3 linked regions of the Oleomonas cavernae genome follow. The protein of the gene in region 1 interacts with the protein of each later gene in a pairwise test. Links are inferred from orthologs where the notes say so. Each region holds a gene or a part of one and is shown in the gene's direction. Other genes may lie near its edges. The genes, in order: rlmB, tsaE and D3874_RS10960.

What was found.
Region 2: the proteins of rlmB (region 1) and tsaE interact in binary tests that used the Escherichia coli proteins (3 or more experiments, as listed by UniProt). The link is inferred for Oleomonas cavernae from one-to-one orthologs.
Region 3: the proteins of rlmB (region 1) and D3874_RS10960 interact in binary tests that used the Escherichia coli proteins (3 or more experiments, as listed by UniProt). The link is inferred for Oleomonas cavernae from one-to-one orthologs.

What each region holds. Positions count from the first base shown.
Region 1 is NZ_QYUK01000011.1:2,638,917-2,642,052, forward strand. The notes cover bases 136-3,121. They hold rlmB (23S rRNA (guanosine(2251)-2'-O)-methyltransferase RlmB), read left to right. Parts: upstream 136-1,128; coding sequence 1,129-2,115; downstream 2,116-3,121. Other genes in these bases: tuf (elongation factor Tu), read right to left, coding at 136-549; D3874_RS16490 (oxidoreductase), read left to right, coding at 2,176-3,108. Outside these bases: more of tuf, read right to left, coding at 1-135. UniProt on the Escherichia coli protein: Specifically methylates the ribose of guanosine 2251 in 23S rRNA.
Region 2 is NZ_QYUK01000016.1:264,801-267,941, forward strand. Bases 132-3,122 are described here. They hold tsaE (tRNA (adenosine(37)-N6)-threonylcarbamoyltransferase complex ATPase subunit type 1 TsaE), read left to right. Parts: upstream 132-1,397; coding sequence 1,398-1,847; downstream 1,848-3,122. Other genes in these bases: D3874_RS26505 (ABC transporter permease), read right to left, coding at 132-821; D3874_RS31400 (phosphotransferase), read left to right, coding at 1,844-2,281; D3874_RS31405 (phosphotransferase), read left to right, coding at 2,278-2,565; D3874_RS30930 (hypothetical protein), read left to right, coding at 2,472-2,903; D3874_RS26525 (nucleotidyltransferase family protein), read left to right, coding at 2,900-3,122. Also shown: D3874_RS26500 (ABC transporter ATP-binding protein), read right to left, coding at 1-3; more of D3874_RS26505, read right to left, coding at 1-131; more of D3874_RS26525, read left to right, coding at 3,123-3,141. UniProt on the Escherichia coli protein: Required for the formation of a threonylcarbamoyl group on adenosine at position 37 (t(6)A37) in tRNAs that read codons beginning with adenine.
Region 3 is NZ_QYUK01000011.1:1,513,771-1,516,909, reverse strand. What follows is about bases 109-3,097. They hold D3874_RS10960 (NAD(P)H-hydrate dehydratase), read left to right. Parts: upstream 109-948; coding sequence 949-2,247; downstream 2,248-3,097. Other genes in these bases: tig (trigger factor), read left to right, coding at 2,410-3,097; D3874_RS31565 (hypothetical protein), read left to right, coding at 749-988; D3874_RS10965 (histidine phosphatase family protein), read left to right, coding at 198-752; D3874_RS10970 (CorA family divalent cation transporter), read left to right, coding at 109-188. Outside these bases: more of D3874_RS10970, read left to right, coding at 1-108; more of tig, read left to right, coding at 3,098-3,139. UniProt on the Escherichia coli protein: Bifunctional enzyme that catalyzes the epimerization of the S- and R-forms of NAD(P)HX and the dehydration of the S-form of NAD(P)HX at the expense of ADP, which is converted to AMP.

The sequences.
Region 1 (3,136 bases):
GTCCGAGTCGTTGAGCGCACACAGGGCCGAGCCCTTCACCACCGGGATGTCGTCGCCGGGGAACTGGTAGGACGAGAGCAGTTCGCGCACTTCCAGCTCGACCAGTTCCAGCAGTTCCGGATCGTCGACCATGTCGCACTTGTTCAGGAACACCACCAGCGAGGGCACGCCGACCTGGCGCGCCAGCAGGATGTGCTCGCGCGTCTGCGGCATTGGGCCGTCGGCCGCCGACACCACCAGGATCGCGCCGTCCATCTGCGCCGCGCCCGTGATCATGTTCTTCACATAGTCGGCGTGGCCGGGGCAGTCGACGTGGGCATAGTGCCGGTTCTTGGTCTCGTACTCGACGTGCGCCGTCGAGATCGTGATGCCACGAGCCCGCTCTTCCGGCGCCTTGTCGATCTGGTCATACGCCGTGAACGTCGCACCACCAGACTCCGCCAGGACCTTGGTGATCGCCGCCGTCAGCGACGTCTTGCCATGGTCGACGTGTCCGATCGTCCCGATGTTGCAGTGCGGCTTCGTCCGCTTGAAACTTTCCTTGGCCATTTCCGCAGTCCGTCTAAACCATCGACTTGTGAAGAAGGGCTACGGCACCGCGCCGCAACCCGGGAAACTTTATTCACCACACCGCCCCGCCGTTTCCGGCCGACCCGTTGCCGTTCCCGGCCGGGAGCTTGGAGCGGGTGATGGGAATCGAACCCACACAACCAGCTTGGAAGGCTGGGGCTCTACCATTGAGCTACACCCGCGCACCAGGCTTACAGTTCCAACCCATCCGCCGTCGTCCCCGGTATGCCCTGGCCCGCCGGGCCTCAGGCTCGCCGCCCACCCGCCCGCTGGCCCGAAGGCCCGTGTGGTGGAGGGGGTTGGATTCGAACCAACGTAGACATTCGTCGGCAGATTTACAGTCTGCTGCCATTGACCGCTCGGCCACCCCTCCACTCAGGGTGTGACGCACAGGAAGACCTGCCCGCCAGAGCGCCGCACTATGGTCATTTGCGTTGCCGTGTCAATCGGGAAACCACGGTGCCGGAAAACCTCCGCACGGCCTGGGATATGAACAACAGAAAGACAGCGTCGCCCGCTGATTGCGCCGACCAGGAGAGCCGGACTATAAGACACGGCATGGACAGACGCAAACACGGCGGCCGCGGCGGCAAACCGCCGCCGCCCCCGGACGGCAACAAGCAGCGCCGCGGCGGCAAGCCGGCGACGCCCCAGGCCCCGGCCGGCGCCAAGCCGGCGGCGACCAGGCCCCTGACCGGCGCCAAGCCGGCAGGCCCCCGGACGCTAGCCGGCGCCAAGCCGGCGCCGGTCAAGACGGCTTCCGTCAATGCCGCGCCCCAGGGCCCGGGCACGCGACCGCGCCCTGCCCCGCGCGAATCGGGCCTGTGGCTCTATGGCCACCATCCGGTCCTGGCGGCGCTGGAAAACCCCGACAGACGCTGCCTGCGCCTGATGATCACCGCCCAGGATGCCGATGCCCTGGGCCCGCGGTTGACCCGTGCCCTGGCCGCCCGCGGCCTGGAATACGAATCGGTCTCGCGCGAGATGATCGAGCGGGTCCTGCCACCCGCCTCGGTGCACCAGGGCGTCGCCCTGAAGATCGAGCCGCTCGAGGAACTGGCCCTGGACGAGGCCTGCGCCCGCGACATCGACGAACGCGCCATCGTGGTCGTGCTGGATCAGGTGACCGATCCCCACAATGTTGGCGCCATCATGCGCTCGGCCGCGGCTTTCGGGGCCAAGGCGGTGGTCGTCACCGACCGCCATGCCCCCGGCGCCACCGCGGTGATGGCCAAGGCCGCCTCGGGCGCCCTGGACGTCATTCCCCTGGTCCGGGTGGTCAACCTGGCCCGCGCCCTGGACGAGCTGGGCGAACTCGGCTACTGGCGCGTGGCGCTGGATGCCGACACGGCGCAGACCCTGGCCGATACCGATACCACGGGCTCGGTCGCCCTGGTCCTGGGGGCCGAGGGGGTGGGCCTGCGCCGCCTGACCAAGGAGCGCTGCGATGCGATCGCCAAGCTGCCGATCGGCGGCGGCATCGAATCGCTGAATGTCTCGAATGCGGCGGCTGTTGCGCTGTACGAACTGGTGCGCGGGCGCTGAAATAGGCGAGCTGGCGACGCTTCAACGAGCGCCGGCCGTACAGGGGTTGCGGGGGAAATCATGGCGCAGTGGAGCATCGACAGCGTGCCGGATCAAACCGGCCGCGTGGCCGTCGTCACCGGTGCCAACAGCGGGCTGGGACTGGAAACCGCCCTGGGCCTCGCCCAGCGGGGCGCCCAGGTGATCCTCGCCTGCCGCGACCAGGCCAAGACCGAGGCCGCGATCGCCCGGATCCGCGGCCGCCACCCGGCGGCGCGGGTGGAGTTCATGGCCCTGGACCTGGCCGATCTCGCCTCCGTCGCCGGCTTCGCCGGCCAGGTCATGGGCCGGCTCGAGCGCCTGGACCTCTTGATCAACAATGCGGGCGTCATGGCCCTGCCCCTGCGCCGCACCAAGGACGGCTTCGAAATGCAGGTCGGCACCAACCACCTGGGCCATTTCGCCCTGACCGGCCGGTTGCTCCCCCTGGTCCAGAAGACCGGCGGCAGCCGCATCGTGACGGTGGCCAGCCTGGCCCACCGCCGCGGCCGCATCGACCTCGACGACCTCAACTGGGAACGCCGGCCCTATAGCAAGTGGGACGCCTACGGCCAGGCCAAGCTGGCCAATCTGGTGTTCGCCCTCGAACTGCACCGACGCCTCGCCGCGTCGGGGTCGAAGACCATCAGCACCGCCGCCCACCCGGGCTTTGCCGCGACCAACCTGCTGACCGCCGGCCCGATCATGGAGAAATCCGCGATCGCCAAGGCCGTCATGTCCCTCAGCGGCGCCCTGCTCGCCCAGTCGTCGGCCAAGGGCGCGATCCCGACCCTGCACGCCGCCATGACGCCCGGCATCGCCGGCGGCAGCTACTGGGGCCCCGACGGCCCCTTCGAGATGTGGGGCGGCGCCCCGGCCCCCGCGGTGGCGCTGAAAAAAGCCCAGAGCGAGAAGACCGGCGCCGGCCTGTGGGCCCTGTCGGAAAAGCTCACCGGCGTCAGCTATTTGAGCTGAACAGCGCTCGCGCTTTGCCCTTCCGTTC
Region 2 (3,141 bases), on another replicon or contig:
CATGACCCGGACCTCGCCGCGGCAAACCAGGGGAACAACAGGCGTTGCAGCTGGCGCAGGCCCAGGTCCATGCAGAAGGCGAGCAGGGTGATCCAGGCGACATAGGGCAGGATCACGTCCATCGCCAGGTAGCGGCGCACCAGGAAGATGCGGTAGCCCAGGCCCGATTCCGACGCGATGGCTTCGGCCGCGATCAGGAACAGCCAGGCCGGGCCGAGCGACAGGCGCAGGCTGTCGATCAGGCGCGGCAGGATCTGGGGCAGCACCACCCGCTGGATGATGGCGAAGGTGGATGCCCCCAGGGTCTGCGCCTTGATCAGTTGCTGGCGCGGCAATTCCTCGGTGCGCAATGCCAGGTCGCGGATGATCACCGGCGCCAGGCCGATGACGATCAGGGTGATCTTCGAGACCTCGCCCAGGCCCAGCACGATGAACAGGATGGGCAGGATGGCCAGCGGCGGCACCATCGAGACCACCGCGACGAAGGAAGCGAACAGCGCCCGCACGTGGGGCAGCAGGCCGATGGCGATGCCGGCGCTGAGGCTGATCAGGGTCGAGACCAGGATCGCCGCACCCAGGCGCAACAGGCTCGCCCCGGTATCGAGCCACAGCAGCACGTCGCCCGTGCGCTGGTCTTCCTCGAAGGCCATGCGCGAGATCGCATCGCCGAAGGACGACAGGCTGGGCAGGAGCTTGTCGTTGGGATTCTCGCTCAGGCGGATCTCGGACCCGATGAGGTAGAGAATGGCCACCACCACGAAGGGCAGGGCGGCCAGCAGGGCGCGGTTCCCTGAGCTTGGCTGTCGATTGATCGCACGCATGGAACCAACCCCTTGTCGCTCGCCCAAGCCACCATCGGCCGGACCGGTTTAAGGAATTGGCGAGACCCTAGTGACGCCAATTCCTGGTCACCGAGGCCTCCCGGGCTTTTATCCCGCCGTGCATCCCCCCCGGATGTCTCCCGGCGGGACGGCAGCTCTCGGACCAGACACCGGGCAATCACCCGGCCGGAACCCTAGCCACCAAACTCTGTCCCTAAATCAGCAAGAGCCATGCCAAGAGTCAAGGCCAGGGATTTCCTTGTGCTATGCAACATAAACGGGCGCGGTGGCTGAAAATTTCGTCATCCGCCGCGGGCAATTGCCTCGTTTTTAGGCGCGTACATCAAGCGAGCATGCATGCCCCTCTCCGCCGCTTGCGGGGGAGAGGGAGGGGCCCGACGCGAAGCGGCGGGAGGGTGAGGTGGTTGCCGGGCCAAGCGCGCCCCGCGCCGCCGACCCACCTCACCCAGCCCCCTCCCCCCTGAAGGGCGGAGAGGGCTACCGTGTTGCAGGGGCCCCAGGCCTTGGGCTAAATGGCGCATGCCCTCGCCGGTACCGGATTCGGACCCTTTTCGCGTGACCATCGCCCTGCCCGACCTCGATCGGACCCTGCGGCTTGCCGCCCGCCTGGCGCCCCTAGGCCGGGCCGGCGATTGCGTCGCCCTGTGGGGCGACCTGGGCGCCGGCAAGACCGAATTCGCCCGGGGCTGGCTGCGCGCGGCCGGGGTGACCGAAGAGGTACCCAGCCCGACCTTCGCCCTGGTCCAGCCCTATGAGACGGCGCTTGGGCCGATCAGCCATTTCGACCTCTACCGCCTGGAAGGCCCCGGCGATGTCGACGAGGTCGGCTTCGAGGCGGCGCTGGACGAGGGGCTGGTGCTGGTCGAATGGCCGGACCGGCTGGGCCATCGCCTGCCGGCCGAGCGTCTCGACATCGAACTCACCCTTGATCCGGCCGGGGGGCGCCAGGCGGTGCTGACCGGCCATGGCGGCTGGGCCGCCCGTCTTGCCACGGTTGCCCCATGACCCTGCCGCTCCATCCAAACCGCCCCGCCGAGATCGAAGATTTCCTGGCCCGTACCGGCTGGGGCGATGCCCGGCGTTCGCTGCTGGCGGGCGATGCCTCGTTCCGCCGCTATGACCGGGTGGTGAAGCCCGACGGGCGCCGCGCCGTCCTGATGGACGCACCGCCACCGATGGAAAACGTCCGGCCCTTCATCGGCATGGACCGTTACCTGTGCCGCCTGGGCCTGTCGGCGCCCACCCTGCTGGCCGCGGATACGGATCTGGGCTTCCTGCTGCTGGAAGACCTGGGCGACGACAGTTTCACCAGCCTGTTGCGCGACGGCACGGCCGATCCCGTCCCGCTCTACGAGACGGCGATCGACGTGCTGGTCGACCTGCGCGGCGCGCCCGCCCCGGCAGCACCCGCTTCGTCGACGGCAGCAGCCACGTCGTGAAACCCTACGGCGCCGCCCTGTTCGCCTTCGGCCCGTCGGTCCTGATGGACTGGCACGTGCCGGCCCTGCGGCTGGGGCTGGAGCCCGAGGCCAAAGAGGCCTTCAGCGCCATCTGGGCCGACCTGTGGCGCCGCCTGCCGCGCGAACGCGAAACCGTCATGTTGCGCGACTATCATGCCGACAATCTGTTGTGGTTGCCGGAACGCAAGGGTGCGGCGCGGGTGGGTTTGCTCGATTTCCAGGACGCGACCTTGGGCCGCCCGCCTATGACCTCGTTTCCCTGATCGAAGATGCCAGGCGCGATGTCGATCCCGCCTTCGGCGCCGACCTCAAGGCCCGCTATGCCGCCGGCGCCGCCAGGCGCGACCCGCGGTTCGACCTCGCCGCCTTCGAAGCCGCCTATGCCATCCTGGGCGCCCAGCGCAACAGCCGCATCGCCGGCGTCTTCGTGCGCCTGTGGAAACGCGACGGCAAGCCGCGCTATCTCGATTACCTGCCGCGGGTCTGGCGCCACCTGGAACGCGACCTGCGCCATCCCCTGCTGGGCAATCTGCGCGCCTGGTACGATCATTACCTGCCCGGCGAGGATCTGCGCGCCGGCATCCGGAAATTCGCGGCATGAGCCCCCCCAACACCGACAAACCGATCGATACCGCCATGGTGCTGGCCGCCGGCCTGGGCAAGCGCATGCGCCCGCTGACCGACCGGGTGCCCAAGCCCCTGGTCGAGGTCGCCGGCTACAGCCTGCTGGACCGCCTGCTCGACCGGCTGGACGAGGCCGGGATCACCCGCGCGGTGGTCAACGTCCATCACCTGGCCGACCAGATCGAGGCCCGGCTGGAAAAGCGCCGCGCCGCCGG
Region 3 (3,139 bases), 1.1 Mb from region 1 along the record:
ACCTGCTGATCCTGTCGGTGCTCACCGCGGTGTTCCTGCCGATGACCCTGGTCACCGGTGTCTTCGGGATGAATGTCGCCGGCCTCCCGGGGCTCGAAGATGTCCATGCCTTCTGGTGGACCATGCTGGGCATGGGCGTCGTGGGCCTGGTCGCCTTCCTGGGCCTGCGCCGGCTCAACATCTTCTGAGGGGTTGTGATGAGTATGGTTCCCTTCGTCCTGATCCGGCACGGCGAGCAGAATGCCGGCTGGGATGTCGATCGCGATCCGGCCCTGAGTGCCGCGGGCGTCGCCCAGGCCCAGGCCATGGCGCAAGCCCTGGGCGCGGTCGACGGCCGGGCCCTGGTGACCAGCCCGCTGCGCCGGGCGCGCGAGACCGCGGCGGCGGTCGAGGCGCGCTGGGGTTTGCCGGCCCTGGTCGAGCCGCGCGTCGCCGAGCTGCCGTCGGACGGGCTGGACCTCAAGGAACGTGGGGCGTGGCTGCGGGGCGTGCTGGCAGGCAAATGGTCGGCGCAGCCGGCCAACCTGGCCGATTGGCGCGCGGGGATTCTCGATCTTCTGCGGGACCTGCGCCGGCCGACCGTGATCGTCAGCCATTTCGTGGTGATCAACGCGGTGATCGGCCACGCCATCGGCGACGACCGGATCATGCCGGCGATTCCCGACCATTGCTCGATCAACCGCTTCGTCCTCGATGCGGGGGAGATCCGCCTGGTCGAGCTGGGTGCCCAGCGCGAAAGCCTGATCGGATGAGGCCTGCCCTGCCGCTCGACCTGCTGACGGTCGCGCAAATGGCGCAGGCCGACCGGCTGACGATCGAGGGCGGCATTCCCGGCATGGTCTTGATGGAGAATGCCGGCTTCGCGGTGACCGAGGCGATCCTGACCCACGGGTCGCCGCGGCCGACGGTGGTCCTGTGCGGCCCGGGAACAACGGCGGCGACGGTTGGGTGGTGGCGCGGCGCCTGGCCCAGGCCGGCTGGGATGTGACGGTCGCCAGCCTGGTCCCGCGGGAGGCGCTGACGGGCGACGCGGCGGCGATGGCGGCGCAATGGACGGGGCCGGTCGCGGCGCTGGCACCATCGATGCTCGACGGGCGCGCCCTGGTGGTCGATGCGCTCTTCGGGGCGGGGCTGGCCCGGCCGGTCGATGGCCCGGTGGCGGCGGTGATTGCGGCCTGCGGCGCGGAACGCCGGGTGGTGGCGATCGACCTGCCCAGCGGCATCGCCGGCGATACCGGCGCCGTCCTGGGGGCCGCCTTCGAGGCCGACCTGACGGTGACCTTCTTCCGCAAGAAGCCCGGCCACCTGTTGTTTCCAGGCCGCGCCCATTGCGGCGAGGTGCTGGTCGCCCAGATCGGCATCGACCGGGCGGTGCTCGACACGATCGGCCCGCAGCAGTTCGAGAATGGCTTGGGCCTGTGGGCCGGTGCCTTTCCGACCTTGCGCGCGGACGGCCATAAATATCAGCGTGGCCATACCCTGGTGCTCGCCGGCGGGCCGCTGAACACCGGCGCCGCCCGCCTGGCGGCGCGGGCGGCGCTGCGGGTCGGCAGCGGGCTGGTGACCACGGTGGCCGGCGCGGAAGCGGCCCGGGTTATCGCCGGCCACCAGACGGCGGTGATGGTCGAGGCGGCCGAGGGCCCGGCGGAATTCGCCGCCCTGCTGGCCGACAAGCGGCGGAATGCGGTAGTGCTCGGGCCCGGCGCCGGCCTGCACCCCGGCCTTTTCGATGCCAGCAAGGCGGCCCTGGAATCGGGGGCTGCGGTCGTCCTGGACGCCGACGCCCTGACCATGGCCGCCGGCCAGGCCGACCGCCTGTGGGCCGCCCGCAGGGGGACGCTGGTCCTCACCCCGCATGACGGCGAGTTTGCCCGGGTGTTTCCCGGCCTGCTGGGCGGTTCGCGCGCCGAGCGGGCCCGGGCGGCGGCGGCGGCCAGCGGCGCCGTGGTTCTGCTGAAAGGAGCGGATAGCTGCATCGCCGCACCCGACGGCCGGGTCGCGATCAACACCAATGCGCCGCCCACCCTGGCCACGGCCGGCTCGGGCGATGTCCTGGCCGGGGCGATCGGCGGGCTGCTGGCCCAGGGCATGCCGGCTTTCGAGGCGGCCTGCGCCGGTGCCTGGCTCCACGGCGCGGCGGCGGAAGGCTTCGGGCGGGGGCTGATCGCCGAAGATTTGGTCGAGCGATTGCCCTTGGCGCTCCAAACCGCGGAAAAGCACTTGCGGGGCAGGGGGTCGGCGGGCTAAATCCCGCATCCACCATAGGTCGCGCCAGCCATTGCGGGTGCGATGGTTACCGCTGCGGGCGTGGTGGAATTGGTAGACACGCCAGATTTAGGTTCTGGTGACGCAAGTCGTGGGGGTTCAAGTCCCTCCGCCCGCACCAGATAGATCCCGGAAGAAAGAGCGATGAACGTTACCGAGACCGCCGTTGACGGCCTGAAGCGCGAATTTCTGATCAGCATCGGCGCGGCCGACATCGACGCCGAAGTGCAGAACCGCCTCAAGGACCTGTCCACCAAGATCCGCATGCCCGGCTTCCGCCCCGGCAAGGTGCCCCTCAGCCTGGTCTCCAAGACCCATGGCGACGCCGTCTTCGGCGAGGTGCTGCAGCAGAAGGTCAACGACTCGATCCAGTCGACCCTGACCGAAAAGAACCTGCGCCCCGCGGTCGAGCCCAAGGTCGAAGTGACCAAGGCCGGCAAGGGCGAAGACCTCGAATACAAGCTGGCGCTGGAAGTGCTGCCGGATTTCGAGCCTGCCGACATCAAGGACGTGACGCTGGAGAAGCTGGTCGCCCCGGTGGATGACCAGGAAGTCGAGACCATGCTCAAGGGTTTCGCCGACCAGCGGAAGGATTTCGAGGTCGTCGAGGGCAAGGTCGCCGAGACGGGCGACTCGCTCACCATCAATTTCGTCGGCCGGGTCGACGGTGAAGTGTTCGAAGGCGGCAGCGCCGAGGCCGTGCCGCTGGAAATCGGCTCGGGCCGCTTCATCCCCGGCTTCGAGGACCAGCTCCTCGGCGCCAAGGCCGGCGACGCGGTGACCGTGAACGTGACCTTCCCCGCCGACTACGGCGCCAAGGAACTGGCCGGCAAGGACGCCGTGTTCGACGTCGAGGTGAAGGAAGTCAAGGTCG